DNA from 3 places in the Pseudomonas sp. 24 E 13 genome. Region 1 is predicted to be linked to each of the others. Evidence: predicted binding sites of a transcription regulator. Region 1 holds the regulator's gene; each other region holds the start of a gene.
The links. Region 1 encodes sigma-54, which starts transcription at its own class of promoters, with help from an activator protein. Its sites were predicted from a motif close to ANTGGCATNNANNTTGCTNT; they were not measured.

Region 1 (3,254 bases):
TCGACATGGTCATCCAGCCGAAGAAGAAGGCCGAGTAATGGCAACCCTGAAAGCCCAGCATCTGGCCAAGGCCTATAAAAGCCGTCAGGTGGTACGCGATGTGAGCCTGTCGATCGACAGCGGCCAGATCGTCGGCTTGCTCGGCCCCAACGGCGCCGGCAAGACTACCTGCTTCTATATGATCGTCGGGCTGGTCCAGGCGGACCAGGGACGCGTATTGATCGACGACCTGGACGTCAGCCACCAGCCAATGCACGGCCGTGCCCGCGCAGGTATCGGCTATCTTCCCCAGGAGGCGTCGATCTTCCGCAAACTGTCGGTGGCCGACAACATCATGGCGATCCTCGAGACCCGCAAGGAACTCGACCGCGATGGCCGCCGCCAGGAGCTGGAAAGCCTGCTGCAGGAATTCCACATCAACCATATTCGCGACAACCTCGGCATGAGCCTGTCCGGGGGTGAGCGTCGTCGTGTGGAGATCGCCCGCGCCCTGGCAACCGCGCCGAAATTCATCCTGCTGGACGAACCGTTTGCCGGTGTCGACCCGATCTCGGTGGGCGATATCAAGCAGATCATCCATCACCTCAAGGCAAAGGGCATTGGTGTGTTGATCACCGACCACAACGTGCGTGAAACCCTGGATATCTGCGAAACCGCTTACATCGTCAACGATGGGCAACTGATCGCCGAAGGTGATTCCGCGACGATCCTGGCCAACGAGCTGGTGAAAGAAGTTTACCTGGGTCACGAGTTCCGCCTGTAGACACGGTGATATCGGGCCATTGGCAAGAGTGCGAGCGAGTCAATGAAAACCTCGGTTTTTTTATTGTTACCGCGCTCTAGGCAAAGGCCCTGATTTCAGGCATATAATTTGCTTATGTTTGGCGCTCACGCGCCCTGTCGTGGATGGCGCATTGCGCCGGCGAATAAGGTGTTAAGCCCCTGCCATGAAACCATCGCTAGTCCTGAGAATGGGCCAGCAGCTGACGATGACACCGCAGCTGCAACAGGCCATCCGCCTGCTCCAATTGTCGACCCTGGACCTGCAACAGGAAATCCAGGAGGCCCTGGAGTCCAATCCGATGCTCGAACGCCAGGAAGAAGGCGACGACTTCGACAACACAGACCCTTTGGCCGACAACATCGAGCAAAAGCCCAATCCCGACGTGCAGGAACCGTCCTATCAGGAAACCGCCCCTACGGTGGATAACCTCGAGGACGGCGAATGGAACGAACGCATTCCCAACGAGCTTCCCGTGGATACCGCCTGGGAAGACGTGTACCAGACCAGCGCCAGCAGCCTGCCCAGCAATGATGATGACGAATGGGACTTCACCACCCGTACGTCGGTCGGCGAGAGCCTGCAGAGTCACCTATTGTGGCAACTTAACCTGGCGCCGATGTCCGACACCGATCGTCTGATCGCCGTCACCCTGATCGATTGCATCAACAACCAGGGTTACCTGGACGAGACGCTGGAAGAAATTCTTGAGGCGTTCGACCCGGAGCTGGATATCGAGCTGGACGAGATCGAAGCCGTCCTGCACCGCATCCAGCAATTCGAGCCCGCCGGGATTGGCGCCCGTACGCTCAGCGAGTGCCTGTTGCTGCAACTGCGCCAACTGCCGGCCAAGACACCCTGGCTGGCTGAAGCCAAGCGCCTGGTCAGCGACTACATCGACCTGCTGGGCAGCCGCGACTACAGCCAGTTGATGCGTCGCATGAAACTCAAGGAAGACGAGCTGCGCCAGGTCATCGAGCTGGTGCAGAGCCTCAACCCGCGCCCGGGCTCGCAGATCGAGTCCAGCGAAGCCGAATATGTCGTCCCTGACGTGATCGTGCGCAAGGACAACGAGCGCTGGCTGGTCGAGTTGAACCAGGAGTCGGTGCCACGCCTGCGGGTCAACCCGCAATACGCCGGTTTCGTGCGCCGCGCCGATACCAGCGCCGACAACACCTTCATGCGCAACCAGCTGCAGGAAGCGCGCTGGTTCATCAAGAGCCTGCAAAGCCGCAACGAAACCCTGATGAAAGTCGCCACCCAGATCGTCGAGCACCAGCGCGGCTTCCTGGAATATGGTGACGAAGCCATGAAACCGCTGGTGCTGCATGACATCGCCGAGGCGGTCGGCATGCATGAATCGACGATTTCACGGGTGACCACGCAAAAATTCATGCATACCCCGCGGGGCATATATGAGCTGAAATACTTTTTCTCCAGCCACGTAAGCACCTCCGAAGGCGGCGAATGCTCGTCCACGGCGATCCGCGCGATCATCAAAAAACTGGTTGCCGCGGAAAATCAGAAAAAGCCGTTGAGTGACAGCAAGATCGCTGGTTTACTGGAGGCACAAGGCATTCAGGTCGCCCGTCGAACCGTCGCCAAGTACCGCGAGTCCCTCGGGATCGCGCCTTCCAGCGAGCGTAAGCGTTTGATGTGACGGGCGGGGCATAGCGTTCCAGTGGCAGGCGCTTTTCGCCTGCCGCTTTATGCACTGGCAACGAAGGAGAAGCTGTATGCAAGTCAACATCAGTGGACACCAACTGGAAGTCACCAAGCCCCTGCGTGAATACACCGAGAGCAAGCTGAACAAGCTTGCGGGGCACTTTGACAAGATCACCAACGTGCAGGTCATCATGGAGGTCGACAAGCTCAAACAGAAAATCGAGGCCACCCTGCACGTACCGAATGCCAAACTCGTCGCCAATGCGGAACATGAAGATATGTACGCGGCGATTGACTCGCTCTACGACAAGCTCGACCGCCAACTCATAAAGCATAAGGAAAAGAATCTGCACCTGATGCAAGGTACAGGTCGTTAACCCTCCCCCCATGATCCGACTTGAAACCATCCTGACCCCCGGCCGTTCCCTCGTGAACGTGCCGGGCGGCAGTAAAAAGCGCGCCCTTGAACAAATTGCTAATCTGATTGGGCGTGAAGTGCCCGAGCTGGATACGCAAGCTGTATATGAGGCATTGATTGCACGTGAAAAACTCGGCTCCACCGGTTTTGGTAACGGCATCGCCATCCCCCACTGCCGCCTAAAAGGCTGCGAAACACCGGTCAGCGCTCTGCTGCACCTGGATCACCCTATCGATTTCGACGCCATCGACGGTGCCCCGGTTGACCTGCTGTTCGTCTTGCTGGTCCCGGAAGCCGCCACCGATGCCCACCTGGAACTGCTCCGGCAGATCGCCAGCATGCTCGACCGCAAGGAAGTGCGCGATAAATTGCGCAGCGCCGGCAGTAACG
Region 2 (3,254 bases), on a different contig from region 1:
TTGAGAATGACGTAGGTGACAATCGCCGTGTAGATCACGGTGAAGCCGACCCCTTTGCACTGGATCCAGACCTGTGCAGCGATGTCGGTGGTAGCGGCATTGAAGCCACCCATCGATGGAGCCGCGAACACGCCGGTCAGGATCGCGCCGAGGATACCGCCGATACCGTGCACGCCGAAGGCGTCCAGGGAATCGTCGTATCCCAGCTTGCGTTTGAGAGTAGTGGCGCAGAAGAAGCACACCACACCCGCTGCCAGGCCGATGACCAAAGCGCCCATCGGGCCCACGGTGCCGGCAGCTGGAGTGATTGCGACCAGGCCGGCCACTACGCCCGAGGCGATGCCCAGTGCGCTTGGCTTACCGTGGGTGATCCACTCCGCGAACATCCAGCCCAGCGCAGCGGCGGCAGTGGCGATCTGGGTGACCAGCATCGCCATACCGGCCGTGCCGTTGGCCGCGGCAGCGGAACCGGCGTTGAAGCCGAACCAGCCGATCCACAGCATGGCCGCGCCGATCAAGGTGTAACCCAGGTTGTGCGGTGCCATCGGGGTGGTCGGGAAGCCTTTGCGCTTGCCGAGCACGATGCACGCCACCAGGCCAGCCACACCGGCGTTGATGTGCACCACGGTGCCACCGGCAAAATCCAGCACACCCCAGTCCCACATCAGGCCGCCGTTGCCGCTCCAGACCATGTGCGCAATCGGCGCATAGACCAGGGTGAACCAGATGGCCATGAAGATCAGCATCGCGGAAAACTTCATGCGCTCGGCGAATGCACCGACGATCAGCGCCGGAGTGATGATGGCAAACGTCATCTGGAAGGTGATGAACACCGCTTCCGGGAACAGCGCCGCAGGCCCGGTGATGCTGGCCGGAGTGACGCCTGCCAGGAATGCCTTGCCCATGCCGCCGAAGAAGGAGTTGAAGTTGACGACGCCCTGTTCCATACCGGTGGTATCGAACGCAATGCTGTAGCCGTAGACAACCCACAGGATGCTGATCAGGCCAGTGATGGCGAAGCACTGCATCATCACCGACAGGATATTTTTGGAGCGGACCATACCGCCGTAGAACAGCGCCAGGCCAGGAATGGTCATGAACAGCACCAGTGCGGTGGCGGTCAGCATCCAGGCGGTATCGCCGGAGTTGAGGACTGGAGCCGCCACTTCGTCCGCCGCCATGGCAAGGCTTGGCATTACGATGGACAACAGGGCTCCGAGCCCTGCGAATTTACGCAGAGTCATAGTGTTTTTCTCCTGGGGCGTTGGGGTTTGGCGGCTTAGATTGCGTCGGTATCGGTTTCGCCGGTACGAATGCGGATAGCCTGTTCCAGATTGACCACGAAGATCTTGCCGTCACCGATCTTGCCGGTGTTGGCGGCCTTGGTTATCGCCTCGATAACCCGGTCAAGATCCTTGTCGTCAATGGCGACATCAATCTTCACCTTCGGCAGGAAATCGACCACGTATTCCGCACCGCGATACAGCTCGGTATGACCCTTCTGCCGACCGAAGCCCTTGACCTCAGTAACGGTAATGCCCTGCACGCCGATCTCGGACAGTGACTCGCGTACGTCGTCCAACTTGAACGGCTTGATGATGGCAGTGACTAGCTTCATGAAAACTCTCTCCCGAATTGGTGGACTTGCCCCAGGAAAACAAACCCGTCTCAAGTCTAAGCGCAGTGCCTGGCTTTGTAACGCATCGTCGCCTGCGTATTACCGTGGCGACGCCAGCGAACCACTGGTGACGAAACCTGTACCCCTGATCCGTCGGCGCACTGCATTCGTCACAGCGACTGCATCAGTGCATGGGTCATGATCGTCTAAGCAGAAACCTTGCCAGCTCCGTAAAAATCACTGAAATCAGTCCGTTGCCCACTTATGCCCACCTGCGGGGCGCTCCGGCGACGGCGATGCGCATCAAAACAGTGCGCGACCGCCCATCCCTATGCGCGAAAAGCGTGCGTGCCGGGCCATGAAAAGACTATAGACGCTGCGTGATACACTGCCGGCCAACTGTTTTCCGGAATATTTCCCATGCTCGCGCCCAAAGACTTCCTCGACGCCCTGAGCGGCCACGCCTCTCGCCTGTTCAGCGGCGACACCCCGCTGCCCCGCAACGAAATCGAAAGCCAGTTCAAGGCCCTGCTGCAAAGTGGCTTCAGCAAGCTCGATCTGGTCAGCCGTGAAGAATTCGACAGCCAGATGGTGGTGTTGGCCCGCACGCGTGCACGGCTGGAGAGCCTGGAAGCGAAGGTAGCGGAACTGGAAGCGCGGCTGACGCCCCCATCGGCCGAATAAACCCGATGAGTGTGGGAGGCAAGCCCTGATGCCGCCCCCTGTAGGAGCGAGCTTGCTCGCGAAAAATGTTAACGATAACGCGTGCTTCCTGAATGAACGCGGTGCCCGTGAGTTTTTCGCGAGCAAGCTCGCTCCTACAAAAAGCCTTAGCATCAGGGCTTGCCCCCTCCCTCACTTCGTTGTCTGGATACGTTCTGTAAAACCTCCCCGCCATCCTTATTCCCACCTCGTCTACCCTTGAATAATCCGCAGGAAGCGGCCCCCCATTCAAGGATCGAGCATGTCCCTCGCCATCGTTCACAGCCGCGCCCAGGTCGGCGTCGAAGCCCCCGCCGTCACTGTTGAAGTGCACATGGCCAATGGGCTGCCGTCACTGACGCTGGTGGGCTTGCCGGAAGCTGCGGTGAAGGAAAGCAAGGACCGCGTGCGCAGCGCCATTCTCAACTCGGCCCTGCAGTACCCGGCGCGGCGCATCACGCTCAACCTGGCGCCCGCCGACCTGCCCAAGGACGGCGGGCGTTTTGATCTGGCGATTGCCCTGGGGATCCTGGCGGCCAGCGTGCAGGTGCCGGCGCTGATGCTCGATGAGGTCGAGTGCCTGGGGGAGTTGGCGCTGTCCGGCGAAGTACGCGCGGTCAAAGGCGTGTTGCCGGCCGCCTTGGCGGCGCGCAAGGCCGGGCGCACCTTGATAGTGCCCAGGGCAAACGCTGAGGAGGCGTGCCTGGCGTCAGGGTTGACGGTGGTTGCGGTGGATCACTTGCTACAGGTGGTGGCGCACTTGAATGGGCATGTGCCGATCGAGCCCTACCGGTCGGACGGCCTGTTGTACCTGAACAAACCTTACCCGGACCTCAGCGAAGTCCAGGGCCAAATGGCTGCCAAGCGAGCGCTGCTGATCGCGGCGGCGGGGGCGCATAACCTGCTGTTCAGCGGCCCGCCCGGCACCGGCAAG
Region 3 (3,254 bases), on a different contig from region 1:
GGTTCACCGAAATGACCCCGCAATACTCGGGCATATGCTTGGCAAAGTCGGCGGTGCCGATTTCTTCTGCCAGGTCGATGATGTCCTGCTTGTGGCTGGCGATCAGCGGGCGCAGCACCAGCTTCTCGGTCACGCAGTCGATCAACGACAGGTTCGGCAACGTCTGGCTGGATACCTGGGAGATCGCTTCACCGGTCACCAGCGCATCGATCTGCAACTGGTCGGCGATCCGGGACGCGGCGCGCAACATCATACGCTTCAAAACTACGCCCATATGACTGTTATCGACTTTGCCGAGAATTTCGCCCAGCACTTCTTCGAACGGCACGCTTACAAATAGCACGCGCTGGGAGCTGCCGTACTTCTTCCAGATAAAGTGCGCCACTTCCATCACGCCCAATTCGTGTGCACGACCGCCCAGGTTAAAGAAGCAGAAGTGGCTCATCAGGCCGCGCCGCATGATCTGGTAGGCCGCGACCGTGGAATCGAAACCGCCGGACATCAACACCAGGGTCTGTTCCAGGGCGCCCAGCGGGTAGCCGCCGATGCTGTCGTGCTGGCTGTGGATCACAAACAACCGTTGGTCGCGAATTTCCATGCGCACTTCGATTTGCGGCGCTTTGAGGGAGATTCCGGCCGCACCGCACTCGCGACGCAGCTTGCTGCCGACGTATTTCTCCACATCCATGGAGCTGAACGGATGCTTGCCGGCGCGCTTGCAACGCACCGAAAAAATCTTGCCGGCAAGCTCATCACCGAAGTGCAGCCGGCACTTCTCGGTGATGTCGTCGAAGTCGCCCAGCGGGTACTCGTCCACTTGCAGGAAATGCGCGATACCCGGCATGCAGCTCAGGCGCTCGGTCATGTCCTTCAAGGCTTTGGCGTCGGTCAGGCGGGTTTCCAGCTCGAGATTGTCCCACACGCCGTTCACCACCACAGCCGGGTCCAGATCGCGGAGCACGGCACGGATGTTCTTGGCCAACTGACGGATGAAACGCATCCGTACCGGTCGGCTCTTGATGGTGATCTCGGGGAAGACTTTTACGATTAATTTCATGGAAACAGCGCGCGCCGGGCCTGCTGAAAAAGGGGGGCGCGGATTATAGCGGAAATCGCTCAAGGTTTAACCAGTTAATATGCATCGCATGTGCAGCGCACCAAAACAGGTCATTTTCACCCAATAACGCTACATTGCGGTGCGTCATTTATCGCCCATTGGCCGTTTGCACCGTTATAGGGGCCATTTTGAAGCAAAAAGACCATGTTGGCGCACTGGCATGCAATTTGCTCTCTTGTGAGGCAGGTTGCCTTGGCGGAGTATCCGCGCCGGCATCACCCAAATTCTAAGGGCTAACTCCACTACCAAGCCCGAAGCCACCCGGAGGACACCATGTCGAAGTCGGTTCAACTCATCAAAGATCATGACGTTAAATGGATTGATCTGCGCTTCACGGACACCAAAGGTACTCAGCACCACGTGACCATGCCGGCTCGCGACGCGCTGGATGATGCTTTCTTCGAAGAAGGCAAGATGTTCGACGGTTCCTCCATCGCCGGCTGGAAAGGCATCGAAGCCTCCGACATGATCCTGATGCCGGACGACAGCACGGCCGTCCTCGACCCGTTCACCGAAGACCCAACCCTGATCATCGTCTGCGACGTGATCGAGCCTTCGACCATGCAAGGCTACGACCGCGACCCACGTGCGATCGCCAAGCGTGCCGAGGAATACCTGAAGTCGACCGGTATCGGCGACACCGTATTCGTAGGCCCGGAGCCTGAATTCTTCATCTTCGATTCGGTCAAGTTCAAGTCCGACATCTCCGGTTCGATGTTCAAGATTTTCTCCGAACAAGGTTCGTGGATGTCCGACCAGGACGTGGAAGGCGGCAACAAAGGCCACCGTCCAGGCATCAAGGGCGGCTACTTCCCGGTCCCGCCATTCGACCACGACCACGAAATCCGTACCTCCATGTGCAACGCCATGGAAGAGATGGGCCTGGTCATCGAAGTTCACCACCACGAAGTGGCGACTGCCGGCCAGAACGAAATCGGTGTGAAGTTCAACACCCTGGTCGCCAAGGCTGACGAAGTCCAGACCCTGAAGTACTGCGTACACAACGTGGCGGATGCCTACGGCCGTACCGCTACCTTCATGCCCAAGCCGCTATACGGCGATAACGGTTCGGGTATGCACGTTCACCTGTCCATCGCCAAAGAAGGCAAGAACACCTTCGCCGGCGAAGGTTATGCCGGCCTGTCCGACACCGCCCTGTACTTCATCGGCGGCATCATCAAGCACGGTAAGGCCCTGAACGGCTTCACCAACCCGTCGACCAACTCCTACAAGCGTCTGGTGCCAGGTTTCGAAGCGCCGGTAATGCTGGCCTACTCGGCCCGTAACCGTTCCGCCTCGATCCGTATTCCTTACGTGTCCAGCCCACGCGCTCGCCGTATCGAAGCCCGCTTCCCGGACCCGGCAGCCAACCCGTACCTGGCCTTCGCTGCGCTGGTCATGGCCGGCCTGGACGGTATCCAGAACAAGATCCACCCTGGCGACGCCGCCGACAAAAACTTGTACGACCTGCCGCCTGAAGAGGCCAAAGAGATCCCACAAGTGTGCGGCAGCCTGAAAGAAGCCCTGGAAGAGCTGGACAAGGGCCGTGCGTTCCTGACCAAGGGCGGCGTGTTCAGCGACGACTTCATCGATGCCTACATCGAGCTCAAGAGCGAAGAAGAAATCAAGGTTCGCACCTTCGTACACCCACTGGAATACGAGCTGTACTACAGCTGCTGATCCGGTAGCGCTGCTTGACGTAGCGTGATGATAAAGACCTCCTTCGGGAGGTCTTTTTTTGCCTGTGGATTGTCAGATGGCCGCTTGGCGGTCGAGCATACGGCTGACCATCAGCGTCCCCATGGCGCTCAATTGGTGAATGGCCAGTGCGATATCGCGGTGCTTGCCATCCAGGTCTTCGCAAAGGTCCAGCAACAAGGTACTGACCGAGGAGAAGGTTTCGAAGCTGTTGATCATCAGGGCTTCGTCGTCGATATCGGCGGCGATGGTGAAGACGGATGGGGGTGGATTTGGGGTTGGCTTGAACATGTCTTAACTTCCTCGAATGAGGCCGCCATCGACTCGCTACTAAACGATTGGGTGGCAGCTGGGCGCAGGTTAGTAGACCGGGGAAGTTAAGCAAAAACCGGCGCACCCGAAGATGCCCTGCACACAGCCGCCATAAAGAACGGTGCGG

Region 2: the regulator sigma-54 is predicted to act here: its motif matches at 1,826-1,845, upstream of glnK (P-II family nitrogen regulator).
Region 3: the regulator sigma-54 is predicted to act here: its motif matches at 1,272-1,291, upstream of glnA (glutamate--ammonia ligase).

Annotation. Positions count from the first base shown of each region.
Region 1 covers NZ_CVTO01000126.1:16,120-19,373, reverse strand. The annotation lists gene lptA (lipopolysaccharide transport periplasmic protein LptA) at 1-38, shown strand, start outside; gene lptB (LPS export ABC transporter ATP-binding protein) at 38-763, shown strand; gene BFP90_RS15555 (RNA polymerase factor sigma-54) at 948-2,441, shown strand; gene hpf (ribosome hibernation-promoting factor, HPF/YfiA family) at 2,518-2,823, shown strand; gene ptsN (PTS IIA-like nitrogen regulatory protein PtsN) at 2,834-3,254, shown strand, end outside.
Region 2 covers NZ_CVTO01000153.1:55,155-58,408, reverse strand. The annotation lists gene BFP90_RS23490 (ammonium transporter) at 1-1,244, opposite strand, end outside; gene glnK (P-II family nitrogen regulator) at 1,280-1,618, opposite strand; gene BFP90_RS23480 (accessory factor UbiK family protein) at 2,039-2,302, shown strand; gene BFP90_RS23475 (YifB family Mg chelatase-like AAA ATPase) at 2,583-3,254, shown strand, end outside.
Region 3 covers NZ_CVTO01000148.1:70,263-73,516, forward strand. The annotation lists gene thiI (tRNA uracil 4-sulfurtransferase ThiI) at 1-1,057, opposite strand, end outside; gene glnA (glutamate--ammonia ligase) at 1,391-2,797, shown strand; gene BFP90_RS21245 (DUF6124 family protein) at 2,870-3,106, opposite strand.